DNA from 3 places in the Enterobacter huaxiensis genome. Region 2 is predicted to be linked to each of the others. Evidence: predicted binding sites of a transcription regulator. Region 2 holds the regulator's gene; each other region holds the start of a gene.
What was found. The regulator PurR, encoded in region 2, represses purine synthesis genes. The targets are predictions, from matches to a motif close to CANGCAAACGTTTGCNTG.
Positions count from the first base shown of each region.

Region 1: a site for PurR is predicted at 2,645-2,662, ahead of purE (5-(carboxyamino)imidazole ribonucleotide mutase). Genes of this name have one in related genera too.
Region 3: a site for PurR is predicted at 4,238-4,255, ahead of purH (bifunctional phosphoribosylaminoimidazolecarboxamide formyltransferase/IMP cyclohydrolase). Genes of this name have one in related genera too.

Region 1 is NZ_CP043342.1:3,610,055-3,615,416, forward strand. It holds gene cysS (cysteine--tRNA ligase) at 1-558, opposite strand, end outside; gene ppiB (peptidylprolyl isomerase B) at 733-1,227, shown strand; gene lpxH (UDP-2,3-diacylglucosamine diphosphatase) at 1,231-1,953, shown strand; gene D5067_RS17285 (YdgH/BhsA/McbA-like domain containing protein) at 2,106-2,315, shown strand; gene D5067_RS17290 (hypothetical protein) at 2,384-2,569, shown strand; gene purE (5-(carboxyamino)imidazole ribonucleotide mutase) at 2,733-3,242, shown strand; gene purK (5-(carboxyamino)imidazole ribonucleotide synthase) at 3,239-4,306, shown strand; gene mnmH (tRNA 2-selenouridine(34) synthase MnmH) at 4,392-5,362, shown strand, end outside.
Region 2 is NZ_CP043342.1:2,748,880-2,754,241, reverse strand. It holds gene punC (purine nucleoside transporter PunC) at 1-48, opposite strand, end outside; gene punR (DNA-binding transcriptional activator PunR) at 163-1,086, shown strand; gene purR (HTH-type transcriptional repressor PurR) at 1,092-2,117, opposite strand; gene cydH (cytochrome bd-I oxidase subunit CydH) at 2,415-2,504, shown strand; gene D5067_RS13130 (MFS transporter) at 2,668-3,834, shown strand; gene sodB (superoxide dismutase [Fe]) at 3,872-4,453, opposite strand; gene D5067_RS13120 (C40 family peptidase) at 4,575-5,348, opposite strand.
Region 3 is NZ_CP043342.1:4,581,508-4,586,869, reverse strand. It holds gene hupA (nucleoid-associated protein HU-alpha) at 163-435, shown strand; gene D5067_RS21850 (DUF1481 domain-containing protein) at 447-1,139, shown strand; gene purD (phosphoribosylamine--glycine ligase) at 1,233-2,525, opposite strand; gene purH (bifunctional phosphoribosylaminoimidazolecarboxamide formyltransferase/IMP cyclohydrolase) at 2,541-4,130, opposite strand; rRNA gene D5067_RS21835 (16S ribosomal RNA) at 4,691-5,362, shown strand, end outside.

The DNA of each region.
Region 1 (5,362 bases), 860 kb from region 2:
CATTTTCCACAGCACGAAGTCCATCGGGTTACGCTTCACGTCAACCACGTCAACGCGCGCACCGGCCTGCAGCTGATCCAGATCCTGACGCGAAAGCGCGCCGTAGGTTGGGTCCGTTGGCACCGAGAACATCACGTCGCCGTTATCCGCAACGTAGGCGTGACCGCGTTCGATCAGCTTCTCGGTGATGTCGATAATTTCATGGATATGGTGGGTCGCACGCGGCTCGCTGTCCGGGCGCAGAATGTTTAAGGCGTCGAAATCCTTGTGCATTTCGACAATCATACGGTCCACCAGCGCAACGAAGCTTTCGCCGTTCTCATTAGCGCGCTTGATGATTTTATCGTCGATATCGGTGATGTTACGCACGTACTTCAGGCTGTAGCCCAAGAAGCGCAGGTAGCGTGACACTACGTCGAAAGAGACAAACGTACGGCCATGGCCGATGTGACAGAGATCGTAAACCGTAATACCACACACGTACATGCCAACTTCCCCGGCATGGATAGGTTTAAATTCCTCTTTTTGGCGCGTCATTGTATTAAAGATTTTTAACATCGAAGATTCCATGTAAACACGTGTGTGGACGAAAACCGGGTATTCTACCCGTAATTCAAACCCGAAGCAGCACACAATGCAAGGTGATCGCATCCTGTGGTTATGCTATAACAAGCCCCTATAGATGACCCGAACGCGGGTCGATGTACCACAATAACGGAACAGGATGCAAAAATGGTTACTTTCCACACTAATCATGGCGATATCGTAATCAAGACCTTTGATGACAAAGCGCCTGAAACAGTTAAAAACTTCCTGGACTACTGCCGCGAAGGTTTCTACAACAACACTATTTTCCACCGCGTGATCAACGGCTTTATGATCCAGGGCGGCGGTTTCGAACCTGGTATGAACCAGAAAGAGACCAAAGAAGCGATCAAAAACGAAGCAAATAACGGTCTGAAAAACACCCGCGGCACGCTGGCAATGGCCCGTACCCAGGCGCCTCACTCCGCAACCGCACAGTTCTTCATCAACGTGGCAGACAACGACTTCCTGAACTTCTCTGGCGAAAGCCTGCAGGGTTGGGGCTACTGCGTATTCGCAGAAGTGGCTGAAGGTATGGACGTGGTTGACAAGATCAAAGCCGTCTCTACTGGCCGCAGCGGTATGCACCAGGACGTTCCTAAAGAAGACGTTGTGATTACAAGCGTGACCGTCAGCGAGTAATTGGTGGCGACACTCTTTATTGCGGATCTGCATCTGCAAACGGAAGAACCGGCGATCACCGCCGGTTTTCTGCGTTTTTTACGCGGTGAAGCGAAAAGCGCCGACGCGCTGTACATTCTGGGCGACCTGTTTGAAGCCTGGATTGGCGACGACGATCCTAACCCGCTGCACCGTGAAATAGCTGCCGCCATTAAAGCACTCGTGGATTCCGGCGTTCCCTGCTACTTCATTCACGGCAACCGTGATTTCCTGCTCGGCAAGCGCTACGCCCGCGAAAGCGGCATGACGCTGCTGCCTGAAGAGCAGGTGCTCGATCTCTATGGCCGCAAGGTACTGATCGTGCACGGCGACACGCTCTGCACCGACGATACCGGCTACCTAGCCTTTCGCGCTAAGGTTCACACCCCGTGGATCCAGACGCTGTTCCTGGCCCTGCCGCTGTTTATCCGCAGCCGCATCGCCGCCAAAATGCGCGCGGGCAGCAAAGCCGCCAACAGCAGCAAATCCATGACCATTATGGACGTTAACCCGCAGGCGGTCGTTAACGCCATGGAGAAGCATCACGTCCAGTGGCTTATCCACGGGCATACCCATCGCCCTGATGTCCATACTCTGATGGCCAACGGCGAACCCGCCCACCGCGTGGTGCTGGGCGCGTGGCACGCTGAGGGCTCGATGGTCAAAGTCACGCCGCAAGGCGTTGAGCTCATCGCCTTTCCTTTCTGATTCTCCCACCGCACTAAATGATCAAACACATTCAATTTTATTGAATGATATCGGCAAATTGTTTCGATTTTAATCACTCCATGGTCGGTCTATTATTTATCACATCAGGGCAACACACCCTACTACAGACAAAACACTTAAGGAATACGACCATGAAAACCATCAAAACTTTCGTTGCAGTTGCTGCTCTCTCCCTGGTTTCTTTCGGTTCTTTCGCCCAGAGCGTTAGCGCGACCGGTTCAACTCTCGACCGTGCAGAAGCAAAAATTGCCGCTCAGGCTGCTGAACAGGGTTCGTCTTACAAAATCACCAGCGCACAGTTCAACAACCGCGTACACATGACTGCAGAACTGACTAAATAAGAACCTGGATTGCCGTGCCGCCAGCTGAGACTAGCGACAGCGACAAGATGATGAGGAAGGAACAAAGAATGAAAAAAATCAGCATCGTGAGCGCCCTGCTGCTAGCAGCCTTAGTGTCCAGTGGCGCGATGGCAGCGGAGAATCGCTTCTCCATGCCAGAAGCAGGCTCAAACAGGGACACCGGCATGGTGAATCATATTGACGTCAGCCACGCGTTCGACAAAGCGAACCTGACCGCAGGGGATCTTCAGTAAAATCCGCGCAAAACAGACCGCTCTACGCGGTCTTTTTTGTTATGCATTCCCGCCCACAACGGCTCATCTTTTAACCGCGCAACCGTTTTCCTTGCCCGTATTACATGCTATTCTCTGTGCCCTCGAAAGCAGTGTGTTTCGCACCACAGGAGTTTTAAGACGCATGTCTTCCCGCAATAATCCGGCGCGTGTCGCCATCGTGATGGGGTCCAAAAGCGACTGGGCTACCATGCAGTTCACCGCCGAAATCTTTGAAATCCTGAATGTTCCGCACCACGTTGAAGTGGTCTCCGCGCACCGTACTCCTGACAAACTGTTTAGCTTCGCCGAAAGCGCCGAAGAGAATGGTTATGAAGTGATTATTGCCGGTGCGGGCGGCGCAGCACATCTGCCGGGCATGATTGCCGCCAAAACGCTGGTACCGGTTCTGGGTGTTCCAGTGCAAAGCGCCGCGCTAAGCGGCGTGGATAGCCTCTACTCTATCGTCCAGATGCCGCGCGGCATTCCTGTCGGCACGCTGGCGATCGGCAAAGCGGGTGCGGCAAACGCAGCCCTGCTGGCAGCCCAAATCCTGGCGACTCACGATAAAGACCTGCACCAGCGTCTGGCCGAATGGCGTAAAGCCCAGACCGACGAGGTGCTGGATAACCCGGACCCGCGGGGTGCGGCATGAAGCAGGTTTGCGTTCTTGGCAACGGTCAGCTAGGCCGGATGCTGCGTCAGGCCGGTGAACCGCTGGGCATTTCCGTCTGGCCCGTCGGGCTGGACGCCGAGCCGGAAGCCGTGCCGTTCCATCAGAGCGTGATTACCGCTGAGATCGAACGCTGGCCGGAAACCGCGCTGACCCGCGAGCTGGCCCGTCACAACGCCTTCGTGAACCGCGACGTTTTCCCGATCATTGCTGACCGTCTGACGCAAAAGCAGCTGTTCGACAAGCTCGGCCTGGCGACCGCGCCGTGGCAGCTGTTGTCGGATAAAAGCGAATGGAATGACGTTTTCGCCATGCTGGGCGAACTGGCCATCGTGAAGCGTCGCGTTGGCGGCTACGACGGCCGCGGGCAGTGGCGACTGCGCGCGGATGACGCCGCCGAGCTGCCGGACGACTGCTACGGCGAGTGCATCGTTGAGCAGGGCATTAACTTCAGCGGCGAAGTGTCGCTGGTGGGCGCGCGCGGGCACGACGGCCACACCGTGTTTTACCCTCTGACCCATAACCTGCATCAGGACGGCATCCTGCGCACCAGCGTCGCCTTCCCCCACGCGAACGCCGAGCAGCAGGCGCAGGCGGAAGAGATGCTTTCAGCCATTATGCACGAGCTGGACTATGTCGGCGTCATGGCGATGGAGTGCTTCATCACCCCGGCCGGCCTGCTGATTAACGAGCTAGCGCCGCGCGTGCACAACAGCGGCCACTGGACGCAAAACGGCGCGTCCATCAGCCAGTTCGAGCTGCACCTGCGCGCGATTACCGAGCTGCCGCTTCCGCAGCCGGTGGTGAACAGCCCGTCGGTGATGATCAACCTGATCGGCACCGATCTGAACTACAGCTGGCTTAAGCTGCCGCTGGTGCATTTGCACTGGTACGACAAAGAAGTACGTCCGGGGCGTAAAGTAGGCCACCTGAACCTGAACGATTCGGATACCGACCGCCTGAGCGCCACGCTTGAAGCGATCTCCCCTCTCCTGCCGCCAGAATACGCGAGCGGCATTGTCTGGGCACAGTCAAAGCTGAAATAGCTCTCCCTTCGCCGGGGAGTTGATATTCCTCCTCCCCGGCGTAAAATCCCCGCCCATTGCTGCTTAGCTTTCTTCTGGAATAACCATGAACGATGGAACGGACTATCGCGCGATCCTCGCGTCCGGTACCCCTTTAATCGACGTTCGCGCGCCGATCGAATTTGCACAGGGCGCGATGCCCGCCGCGCTCAACCTGCCCTTGATGAACGATGACGAGCGTGCCGCCGTCGGCACCTGCTATAAGCGCCAGGGGCCCGACGCGGCGCTTGCGCTCGGCCATAGCCTGGTGAACGGCGAGACGCGTGAAGCGCGTATCAACGCCTGGCGCGAAGCGAGCCTTGCGCACCCGGAGGGCTATCTCTGCTGCGCGCGCGGCGGCCAGCGTTCGCATATCTCGCAGGCGTGGCTCAAAGAGGCGGGCATCGACTACCCGCTGATCCGCGGCGGCTATAAGGCCCTGCGTCAGGCGGCGATACAGGCAACAGTTGAGCAGTCGCAAAAGCCGATGGTGCTTATCGGTGGCTGTACCGGAAACGGCAAAACCCTGCTGGTGAAGCAGCACGCGCAGGGTGTCGATCTGGAAGGGCTGGCGCACCATCGCGGTTCGTCGTTTGGCCGCACGCTCACGCCGCAGCTTTCCCAGGCCAGCTTTGAAAATCACCTTGCGGTTGAGCTACTGAAAAAAGATGCCGCACGCTGGGTGCTGGAAGACGAGGGCCGGATGATTGGCTCCAACCACCTGCCGGAGTGCCTGCGCGACCGCATGGTTGACGCCCCTATCGTTGTCGTTGAAGACCCGTTTGACGTCCGCCTTGAACGCCTGCGCGAAGAGTATTTCGATCATATGTGGACGGATTTTTCTGCTGCGTACGGTGAAGAGGCGGGCTGGAAGGAGTACAGCGAGTACCTGCATCACGGCCTGTTCGCCATTCGCCGCCGTCTGGGGCTGCAGCGGTATGCGGAATTCACCGCGCTGTTAGATTCCGCGCTGCTGGAACAGCAACGCTCTGGCAGCACGGACGCGCACTTCAGCTGGCTTGCGCCGCTTTTGAAGGA
Region 2 (5,362 bases):
CACGCTTAGGCCGCCGAGCCAGACTAAAAATCCTTTCCTGGGTTGCATTATTTTATTCTCCTGAGGAGGCAGGTGTACGTTGGCCGAGAGTGTAGGGAGTGCAAAGCGGCTTGTGAAACGCTAATATTTGGTAAGTGCATTCAAATTTTTTGCAGGCAGAAAATGTGGTCAGATTATTCTCTTGAAGTTGTGGACGCCGTTGCGCGTAACGGCAGTTTTACCGGCGCCGCGCAGGAGCTGCACCGCGTCCCGTCGGCCATCAGCTACACCGTGCGTCAGCTGGAGGAGTGGCTGGCGGTTCCGCTCTTTGAACGGCGTCATCGCGACGTCGAGTTAACGCCTGCCGGGGCCTGGTTTTTGAAAGAAGGGCGGTCTGTTATCAAAAAAATGCAGATCACCCGCGAGCAGTGTCAGCAGATCGCTAACGGCTGGCGAGGGCATCTCTCCATCGCTGTAGATAACATTGTTAAGCCTGAGCGCACCCGGCAAATGATTGTTGATTTCTATCGCCATTTCTCAGACGTTGAGCTGCGCGTCTCCCAGGAGGTGTTCAACGGCGTCTGGGACGCGCTGGCAGACGGCAGGGCGGAGATGGCCATCGGCGCGACGCAGGCGATCCCCGTGGGCGGACGTTACGCGTTTCGCGATATGGGCATGCTGAGCTGGAAATGCGTTGTCGCAAGCGATCACCCGCTGGCGGCCATGGAAGGGCCGCTCAGCGACGACACGTTGCGCAACTGGCCGTCGCTGGTGCTGGAAGATACGTCGCGTTCGCTGCCCAAGCGCATTACCTGGCTGCTGGACAACCAGCGCCGCGTCGTGGCGCCTGACTGGGAATCCTCGGCTACGTGCCTTTCTGCGGGGCTATGCGTCGCGATGGTGCCGGTTCACTTTGCGCGACCGCGCATTGACGCCGGAGAGTGGGTTGCCCTGACGCTGGAAAATCCGTTCCCGGATGCGGCCTGCTGTCTGACCTGGCAGCAAAATGACGTTTCGCCGGCCATGGCCTGGCTTCTGGACTACCTGGGTGACAGTGAAACGTTGAACAGGGAGTGGTTACGGGAGCCAGATAAACTGGCCCCGTAAAGCCATTAACGACGGTAGTCGCGGAAAGGACCGTCCGCGACGGAACGGCGCTCGATGAGGCGCGGGTGGACTTCAATGGACTGAGACTCTTCGCGCTTGCTGACGATCCTGTCCATCAGCATATTAAACGCCGTTTCACCCAGGGAGTCCTTCGGCTGGTGAATGGTGGTCAGCGCCGGGGTGAAGTAGCGCGCGTTGCGCACGTTGTCATACCCGATAACGGAGATGTCCTGCGGCACGCGCAGACCCAGTTCGTCCGCCGCACAGAGTGCGCCCATCGCCATGATGTCGCCGCCGCAGAATACCGCGGTAGGGCGGTGCTGTTGGGAGACGATCTGCTGCATAGCGCGGTAGCCGGATTCCGGTTCAAAGTCACCCTGAACAATCCAGTTTTCCGGCACGTTGATCAGCGCTTCTTCCATCGCCTTCATAAAGCCGGCCAGACGGCCAGCGCCGGTGTTGCGCTCCAGCGGGCCGGGAATGACGCCTATCTCGCGGTGACCGCGCTCTATCAGATACCGGCCCGCCATATAGCCGCCTTCAAAGGCGTTATCAATGACGGAATCGGTAAAGTCGGCCCGCGCTTCGCCCCAGTCCATCACCACCATCGGGATGTGACGGTACTCTTCCAGCATAGAGAGAACCGACTCCGGGTATTCAGAGCACATGACCAGCAGGCCGTCGACGCGCTTTTGCGCCATCATCGACAGGTAGGCGCGCTGCTTTTCCTGGCTGTTCCAGGCGTTGCCCAGAATCAGGGTGTAACCCTTCTGGAAGCAGTTTTTCTCGACGGCTTCGATGATCTCGGCAAAATAGGCCGCTTCGCTGCTGGTGGCCAGCAGGCCAATCGACTTGGTGTGATTAACTTTCAGGCTTCGCGCAACCGCACTCGGTGAGTAGTGCAGCTCTTTGATCGCGGCCCAGACCGCATTGCGCGTCTCTTCTGCAACAAAGCGGGTTTTGTTAATAACGTGTGATACGGTTGTAGTGGAAACGTTTGCGCGTTTTGCTACGTCTTTTATTGTTGCCATGAAATGTCACTCCAGACCATATCCTAAACTCCTGAAAAACTTGAAGGTAAACGTTTGCCTTCTCTCACCCTTATCACGCAATCTTGAGTTGCGACACGCCGGGAAAACGACACAGGACGTCAGGAGGGGGTCAATGGCCGGTACGCTAATAAATTTAGCGTGGAATTTTGTCCTATCTTGATGAAAAGGGGAAGAGCAAAAGTGGATATCAGTTTAAATCCAGGAAGATTTTTGACGTAAACTGTGTAAAAATGAGCAAGCTCACTTTTCGTAGGGTGATTAAAAGGAGAATAATTGATGAATACCGATCTTAAGTTTTCGCTGACCACCACCATCATCGTGCTGGCTCTGATTGTTGCCGCGGGTCTGACGGCTGTTCTGCACTGATTCAAACGGGGGGAGAGTATTTTCCCTCCGATTTTCCCCGATTGTTACTCCTCCGGCAAAAATCTTTTGCCAAAATGTTAACTTCTCATTTTTTGTGATTGATGTCATGCTTTTGGCTTCTTTGTTCTGTGTCGAGAAATGACACGGCATCCGGAGTTAACCCATGAAAATCAATTTTCCTCTGCTGGCCCTGGCGATTGGCGCTTTTGGGATTGGCACTACTGAATTCTCCCCAATGGGGCTTTTACCCGTCATCGCCAAAGGCGTGGACGTCTCTATTCCGGCTGCCGGTATGCTGATTAGCGCCTACGCGGTTGGCGTGATGGTTGGCGCGCCGTTGATGACGCTGCTGCTCTCGCACCGCGCGCGCCGCAACGCCCTGATTTTCCTGATGGCTATTTTTACGCTAGGCAACGTGCTTTCAGCCCTCGCTCCGGATTACACCACGCTGATGCTCTCCCGTATTCTGACCAGCCTTAACCACGGCGCTTTCTTCGGTCTGGGCTCGGTGGTTGCGGCAAGCGTGGTGCCGAAGCACAAGCAGGCCAGCGCGGTTGCCACCATGTTTATGGGGCTGACCATCGCCAACATTGGCGGTGTGCCTGCTGCAACCTGGCTGGGTGAAGCGATCGGCTGGCGTATGTCCTTCCTCGCGACCGCGGCGCTGGGCATTGTCGCGATGGTGGCACTGTTCTTCTCCCTGCCAAAAGGCAGCGCAGGCGAACGCCCTGACGTGCGTAAAGAGCTGTCGGTGCTGGTGCGCCCGCAGGTGCTCTCCGCACTGCTGACCACCGTTCTCGGCGCAGGGGCGATGTTTACGCTCTACACCTATATTTCCCCGGTGCTGCACGATATTACTCACGCGACGCCGATCTTTATTACCGCGATGCTGGTGCTCATTGGCGTGGGCTTCTCCATCGGCAACTATCTGGGCGGCAAGCTGGCCGACCGTTCGGTGAGCGGAACGCTGAAAGGCTTTTTAACCCTGCTGATCGTCATCATGATTGCCATTCCGTGGCTGGCGCGTAACGAATTCGGTGCGGCCATCGCGATGGTTGTTTGGGGGGCGGCTACCTTTGCCGTCGTACCACCGCTGCAGATGCGTGTGATGCGCGTGGCCCACGAGGCGCCAGGGCTTTCGTCTTCCGTAAACATCGGAGCATTCAACCTTGGCAATGCGCTGGGCGCAGCAGCGGGCGGAGCGGTAATTTCGGCTGGTCTGGGATACAGCTTTGTGCCGGTGATGGGGGCAATCATTGCCGCGCTCGGTTTGCTGCTGGTGCTGATGTCAGGTCGTAAGCAGCCAGAAACGGTATGCACAGCGGAATAAATAAAAACGCAGAAGGGCGAACCCTTCTGCGTGTCTCTTATGCGGCGAAGTTCTTCGCCACAAACTCCCAGTTAGCCAGCGCCCAGAAGTGCTCCAGATAGTTAGGTCGCGCGTTGCGGTAGTCGATGTAGTAGGCGTGTTCCCACACGTCCACGGTCATCAGCGGCGTTGCGCGAGTGGTCAGCGGCGTACCCGCGTTAGACGTTGATACGATAGCCAGTTTGCCATCTTCCTCTTTGACCAGCCATGTCCAGCCGGAACCGAAGTTTTTGATTGCTGCGTCAGTAAATCTCGCTTTGAAATCAGCGAAGCTGCCAAACGCCGCGTTGATGGCGGCAGCTAGCTCACCGATCGGTTCTCCGCCTGCATTCGGTGCCAGGCAGTGCCAGTAGAAGGTGTGGTTCCAGACCTGAGCGGCGTTATTGAAGATGCCACCGTCTGAGCTGCGCACGATCTCTTCCAGCGTTTTGCCTTCAAAATCGGTGCCTTTGATCAAATTATTCAGGTTGGTGACGTAGGTCTGGTGATGTTTGCCGTAATGGTACTCCAGGGTTTCTGCAGAAATATGGGGTGCCAGGGCGTCTTTTGCATACGGTAGTGCAGGTAATTCGAACGACATTGCTTCTCTCCTTATTATAGTTACGCTGCCAATAACCCTACAGACAGCAAGGACAGAATAGCAAATTGAAAGGGTATGCAAAAGAGGAACTTACCCTGCCGCGGGTGCGGCAGGGCAGGGATTAACGAATGGTTTTCGGCGTCATGACCCGACGCGCGCCGACATAGTGGCGCACCCAGTAATCTTCGCTGAGAGATGTTATCTGGATATCCTGGCCGCTGCGCGGCGACTGGATAAACTTCCCGTTGCCCACGTAGACGCCGACATGGTCAGCCGTACCGCGGCCCTGCGTGCGGAAGAAGACCAGGTCGCCGTTCTCGAGTTCGCCGCGATTAACCGGCGCCGCATCGCGCAGGTGATACATTTCGTTAGCGGTACGCGGAATGCGGAATTTGACTAAGTCTTTATAGGCGTAATAGACCAGCCCGCTGCAGTCGAAACCGGTACGCGGGGAGGTGCCTCCCCAGTGATACGGTTTGCCGATTTGCCCCATTAACTTATTCATCGCCGTTTTTTGCGCTTTCTGTACGCGAACCTTATGCACTTCCGCTATTTTCGTGACTTTCGTGCATTTCGCTTTATGGCCTTTGCGCGCAGTGCATTTTTCGGTAACGAGATTAGCGGCGGTTTGGGAGGCTTTGGTTTTGGTAGAATGCGCGGTGCGGGAAGATTTTGTTTTTGTTTTGCTGGAGGCGGTCTGTTTGGTCTTTGAGGTGGTTTTCTTTTTTTCCGTCTTGCTGGTGGTTTTTTTCTTACGTTCTGTGGTTTTCGCCAGATGCGTTTTTTGTACGGCAGAATGCCGCGCCTGTTCAGAGGCGTTCGCCGCCGGCGTGAATGAGAGTGTTGTAAACAGTAAAGCACAGAGCGTGATCGAGATTTTAGTTATCCGCGCCACTGGGCAGTCCCCTG
Region 3 (5,362 bases), 1.8 Mb from region 2:
TGTTTTGTCGCACCTCGACTCTTCCCTTCTGCCCCCCGTCTGGTCTACATTTGGGGGGCGAAAAAAAGTGGCTATCGGTGCGTGTATGCAGGAGAGTGCTTTTTTGGCATTTTCGTCGCACTCGATGCTTAGCAAGCGATAAACACATTGAAAGGATAACTTATGAACAAGACTCAACTGATTGATGTAATTGCGGACAAGGCTGATCTGTCTAAAGTGCAGGCTAAAGCTGCTCTGGAATCTACCCTGGCTGCTATTACTGAGTCTCTGAAAGAAGGCGATGCTGTGCAACTGGTTGGTTTCGGTACCTTCAAAGTGAACCACCGCGCTGAGCGTACTGGCCGCAACCCGCAGACCGGTAAAGAAATCAAAATCGCCGCAGCTAACGTGCCGGCATTTGTTTCTGGTAAAGCACTGAAAGACGCAGTTAAGTAAGACGCGTGGCAGTGAACAGTTTTAACGAAGGGGCGGCAACGCCCCTTTTGTCTTTCTGGCGTGGAACGCTCGCGCTGGCAGGCGTGCTGTTGCTGTCTGCCTGTAGCCACGATTCCTCTCTCCCACCTTTTACGGCCAGCGGCTACGCTGACAACCAGGGAGCGGTCAGGATCTGGCGCAAAGATTCAAGCGATGACGTTCACTTGCTCTCCGCTTTTAGCCCATGGCATAACGGCAGTACGTCCACTGCGGAGTACCGCTGGCTGGGCGATAGCCTGTCGCTGATTGAACTGAACATCTACAGCAAGACCCCCGAACACGTGAAAGTGCGTTTTGACGATCGCGGCGAGCTGAGCTTTATGCAACGCGAAGTCAGCGGTCAGAAACAGCAGCTTTCCAGCGATCAAATCGCCCTCTACCGCTACCGCGCCGAACAAATCCGTCAGACCAGCGATGCGCTGCGTCAGGGACGCGTTGTGCTGCGCCAGGGGCGCTGGCATGCCGACAGGTCGGTGACAACCTGTGAAGGAGCGACGGTGAAGCCTGACCTCGAATCCTGGGCCATAGAACACATTGAACGCCGTCAGCGGCATTCATCAGTGGAAGTGAGCGTGGCGTGGCTTGACGCGCCGGAAGGCTCTCAGCTGCTGCTGGTAGCGAACGAAGACTTCTGCACCTGGCAGCCGACAGAGAAGAGTTTCTGAATTCTGTGGATTAAGCCGGATGGCGCTAACGCTTATCCGGCCTACGAACGATCCCCCCTCCCTTTGGGAGAGGGTTAGGGTGAGGGTGTGAAATTACTCCCCCTGCTCACGCGCAATCGCGCGATAGCCAATATCCTGGCGGCTAAAGCTGCCGTTCCAGCGGATATCCGCCATCAGCGCGTAGGCGCGCTTCTGCGCTTCTGCCACGGTATGACCCAGCGCCGTGGCACACAGCACGCGGCCGCCGTTGGTCAGTACGCGATCGTCGTCTGAGAGCGTCGTACCCGCATGGAATACCTTCGCGCCGTCGTTCTCTTCCAGCGGCAGTCCGTGGATCTCATCCCCGGTGCTGTAGTTGCCCGGATAACCGCCCGCAGCAATCACCACGCCCAGAGACGCGCGCTCGTCCCACTCGGAGGTTTTCTCGTCCAGCTTGCCTTCGCAGGCCGCCAGACACAGTTCGACCAGGTCAGACTTCATGCGCAGCATGATGGGCTGCGTTTCAGGGTCACCAAAGCGACAGTTGAATTCGATAACCTTCGGGTTTCCCTGTTTGTCGATCATCAGGCCTGCGTACAGGAAACCGGTATAGGTGTTACCTTCCGCCGCCATCCCTTTCACGGTAGGCCAGATGATGCGGTCCATGGTGCGCTGGTGCACTTCATCCGTCACCACCGGAGCAGGGGAGTAAGCACCCATCCCGCCCGTGTTCGGGCCGGAATCACCGTTACCCACGCGCTTGTGGTCCTGGCTGGTGGCCATCGGCAGAACGTGCTCGCCGTCGACCATCACGATAAAGCTGGCCTCTTCACCGTCGAGGAACTCTTCGATCACGATGCGGTGGCCTGCATCGCCAAAGGCGTTGCCCGCCAGCATATCCTGAACCGCGGCTTCTGCTTCTTCGAGGGTCATCGCGACGATAACGCCTTTACCTGCTGCCAGACCGTCTGCTTTGATAACAATCGGCGCGCCTTTTTCACGTAGGTAGGCCAGGGCTGGCTCCACGTCGGTGAAGTTCTGATATTCCGCCGTCGGGATGTTATGGCGCGCGAGGAAATCTTTGGTGAAGGCCTTGGAGCCTTCCAGCTGCGCGGCGCCTTCCGTTGGCCCGAAGATTGTCAGGCCCGCCGCGCGGAAGGCATCGACGACGCCAATCACCAGCGGCGCTTCCGGGCCGACGATGGTCAGATCGATTTTCTCGCTCTGAGCAAAGCTCAGCAGCGCCGGAATATCGGTCACGCCGATGGCGACGTTCTGCAGAGTCGGTTCCAGGGCGGTCCCGGCGTTGCCCGGCGCCACAAAGACGGTTTTCACCCGCGGAGACTGCGCCGCTTTCCACGCCAGAGCGTGCTCGCGCCCGCCGTTACCAATCACTAATACTTTCATTTTCTGCTCCGGGAATTAATGGCGGAAGTGACGCATGTCGGTGAAGATCATCGCAATGCCGTGCTCGTCGGCGGCGGCAATCACTTCGTCATCGCGGATAGAGCCGCCGGGCTGGATCACGCAGGTGATCCCTACAGCGGCTGCCGCGTCGATACCGTCACGGAACGGGAAGAAGGCGTCAGAAGCCATGGCGGAGCCTTTGACTTCCAGACCTTCATCGCCGGCTTTAATACCCGCGATTTTCGCGGAGTAGACGCGGCTCATCTGGCCAGCACCTATTCCGATGGTCATGTTCTCTTTGGCGTAGACAATGGCGTTGGATTTAACGAACTTCGCGACCTTCCAGCAGAACAGCGCGTCACGCAGCTCCTGTTCGGTCGGCTGTCGTTTGGTTACCACGCGCAGGTCGGCTTCAGTCACCATGCCCAGGTCGCGGTCCTGAACCAGCACGCCGCCGTTCACGCGCTTGAAGTCCAGGCCCGGCACGCGTTCCGCCCACTGGCCGCAAATCAGCACGCGCACGTTCTGTTTCGCCGCGGTGATTTTCAGCGCCTCTTCGGAAGCGGATGGCGCGATGATCACTTCAACGAACTGGCGGGAGATGATGGCCTGAGCCGTTTCAGCATCCAGCTCGCGGTTGAAGGCGATAATGCCGCCGAACGCGGAGGTTGGGTCGGTTTTGTAGGCGCGATCGTAGGCATCAAGGATAGAGCTGCTAACCGCAACACCGCATGGGTTGGCGTGCTTGACGATAACGCAGGCCGGCTCGCTGAACTCTTTCACGCATTCCAGCGCGGCGTCAGTGTCGGCAATGTTGTTATAGGAGAGCGCCTTGCCCTGAACCTGCTGAGCGGTGGCAACAGAGGCTTCTTTTACCTCTTCTTCTATATAGAAGGCAGCCTGCTGGTGGCTGTTCTCGCCGTAGCGCATATCCTGCTTCTTAATGAAGTTCAGGTTTAGGGTGCGCGGGAAGCGGCCGGAAGGATCTTTGCTTTCACCATGGTAGGCAGGTACCAGGCTACCGAAGTAGTTGGCGATCATGCTGTCGTACGCGGCGGTGTGTTCGAAGGCTTTGATGGCGAGGTCGAAACGCGTTGCAAGCGTCAGTGACCCTTCGTTGGCATCCATCTCGTTAATAATGGTGTCGTAATCGCTGCTCTTCACCACGATAGCCACATCTTTATGGTTCTTGGCTGCGGAGCGCACCATGGTCGGGCCGCCGATGTCGATATTCTCAACTGCATCTTCCAGAGAACAGCCTTCGCGGGCAACGGTCTGTGCGAATGGGTAGAGATTAACGACAACCATATCGATTGGGGCGATATCATGCTGTTCCATAATACCGTCGTCCTGGCCGCGGCGACCAAGAATGCCGCCGTGCACTTTCGGGTGCAGGGTTTTGACGCGTCCATCCATCATTTCCGGGAAACCGGTGTAATCGGACACTTCGGTTACCGGCAGACCTTTCTCTGCTAACAGGCGAGCGGTACCGCCTGTGGAAAGCAGCTCTACGCCACGTGCAGAAAGTGCCTGAGCGAATTCGACGATACCGGCTTTATCAGAAACACTGAGCAGAGCGCGGCGGACTGGACGACGTTGTTGCATGGTAAATCCCCTGGATTTCACGATTACAGAGAGCGTTAGATGAATTTTCCTGCGAAAAACTCATCTAACACACCTGACGGGGCATCCTTATTAAGCGCGAGCATTTTAACGAAAACGTTTGCGCAACGCTCGCACATTTTCACTTTTTCGTATCATTGTGGATAAGTCTGTGTGTAAAAAGGTATAAGGCGGGGTTTTGCTGTGGAATGCAGCAGTCAGTCATTTTTCTGTCATTTAGCGGTTGCGGCCTGCCGAGAACTCCCTATAATGCGCCTCCATCGACACGGAACATGTGAATCACTTCACAAACAGCCGGGTCGGTTGAAGAGAAAAAATCCTGAAATAACGGGTTGACTCTGAAAGAGGAAAGCGTAATATACGCCACCTCGCAACGGTGAGCGAAAGCCGCGTTGCACTGCTCTTTAACAATTTATCAGACAATCTGTGTGGGCACTCAAAGTGACATGGATTCTTAATGTCTTCGGACAATAAATGAATACCAAGTCTCTGAGTGAACATACGTAATTCATTACGAAGTTTAATTCACGAGCATCAAACTTAAATTGAAGAGTTTGATCATGGCTCAGATTGAACGCTGGCGGCAGGCCTAACACATGCAAGTCGAGCGGTAGCACAGGGAGCTTGCTCCTGGGTGACGAGCGGCGGACGGGTGAGTAATGTCTGGGAAACTGCCTGATGGAGGGGGATAACTACTGGAAACGGTAGCTAATACCGCATAACGTCGCAAGACCAAAGAGGGGGACCTTCGGGCCTCTTGCCATCAGATGTGCCCAGATGGGATTAGCTAGTAGGTGGGGTAACGGCTCACCTAGGCGACGATCCCTAGCTGGTCTGAGAGGATGACCAGCCACACTGGAACTGAGACACGGTCCAGACTCCTACGGGAGGCAGCAGTGGGGAATATTGCACAATGGGCGCAAGCCTGATGCAGCCATGCCGCGTGTATGAAGAAGGCCTTCGGGTTGTAAAGTACTTTCAGCGGGGAGGAAGGCGATAAGGTTAATAACCTTGTCGATTGACGTTACCCGCAGAAGAAGCACCGGCTAACTCCGTGCCAGCAGCCGCGGTAATACGGAGGGTGCAAGCGTTAATCGGAATTACTGGGCGTAAAGCGCACGCAGGCGGTCTGTCAAGTCGGATGTGAAATCCCCGGGCTCAACCTGGGAACTGCATTCGAAACTGGCAGGCTAGAGTCTTGTAGAGGGGGGTAG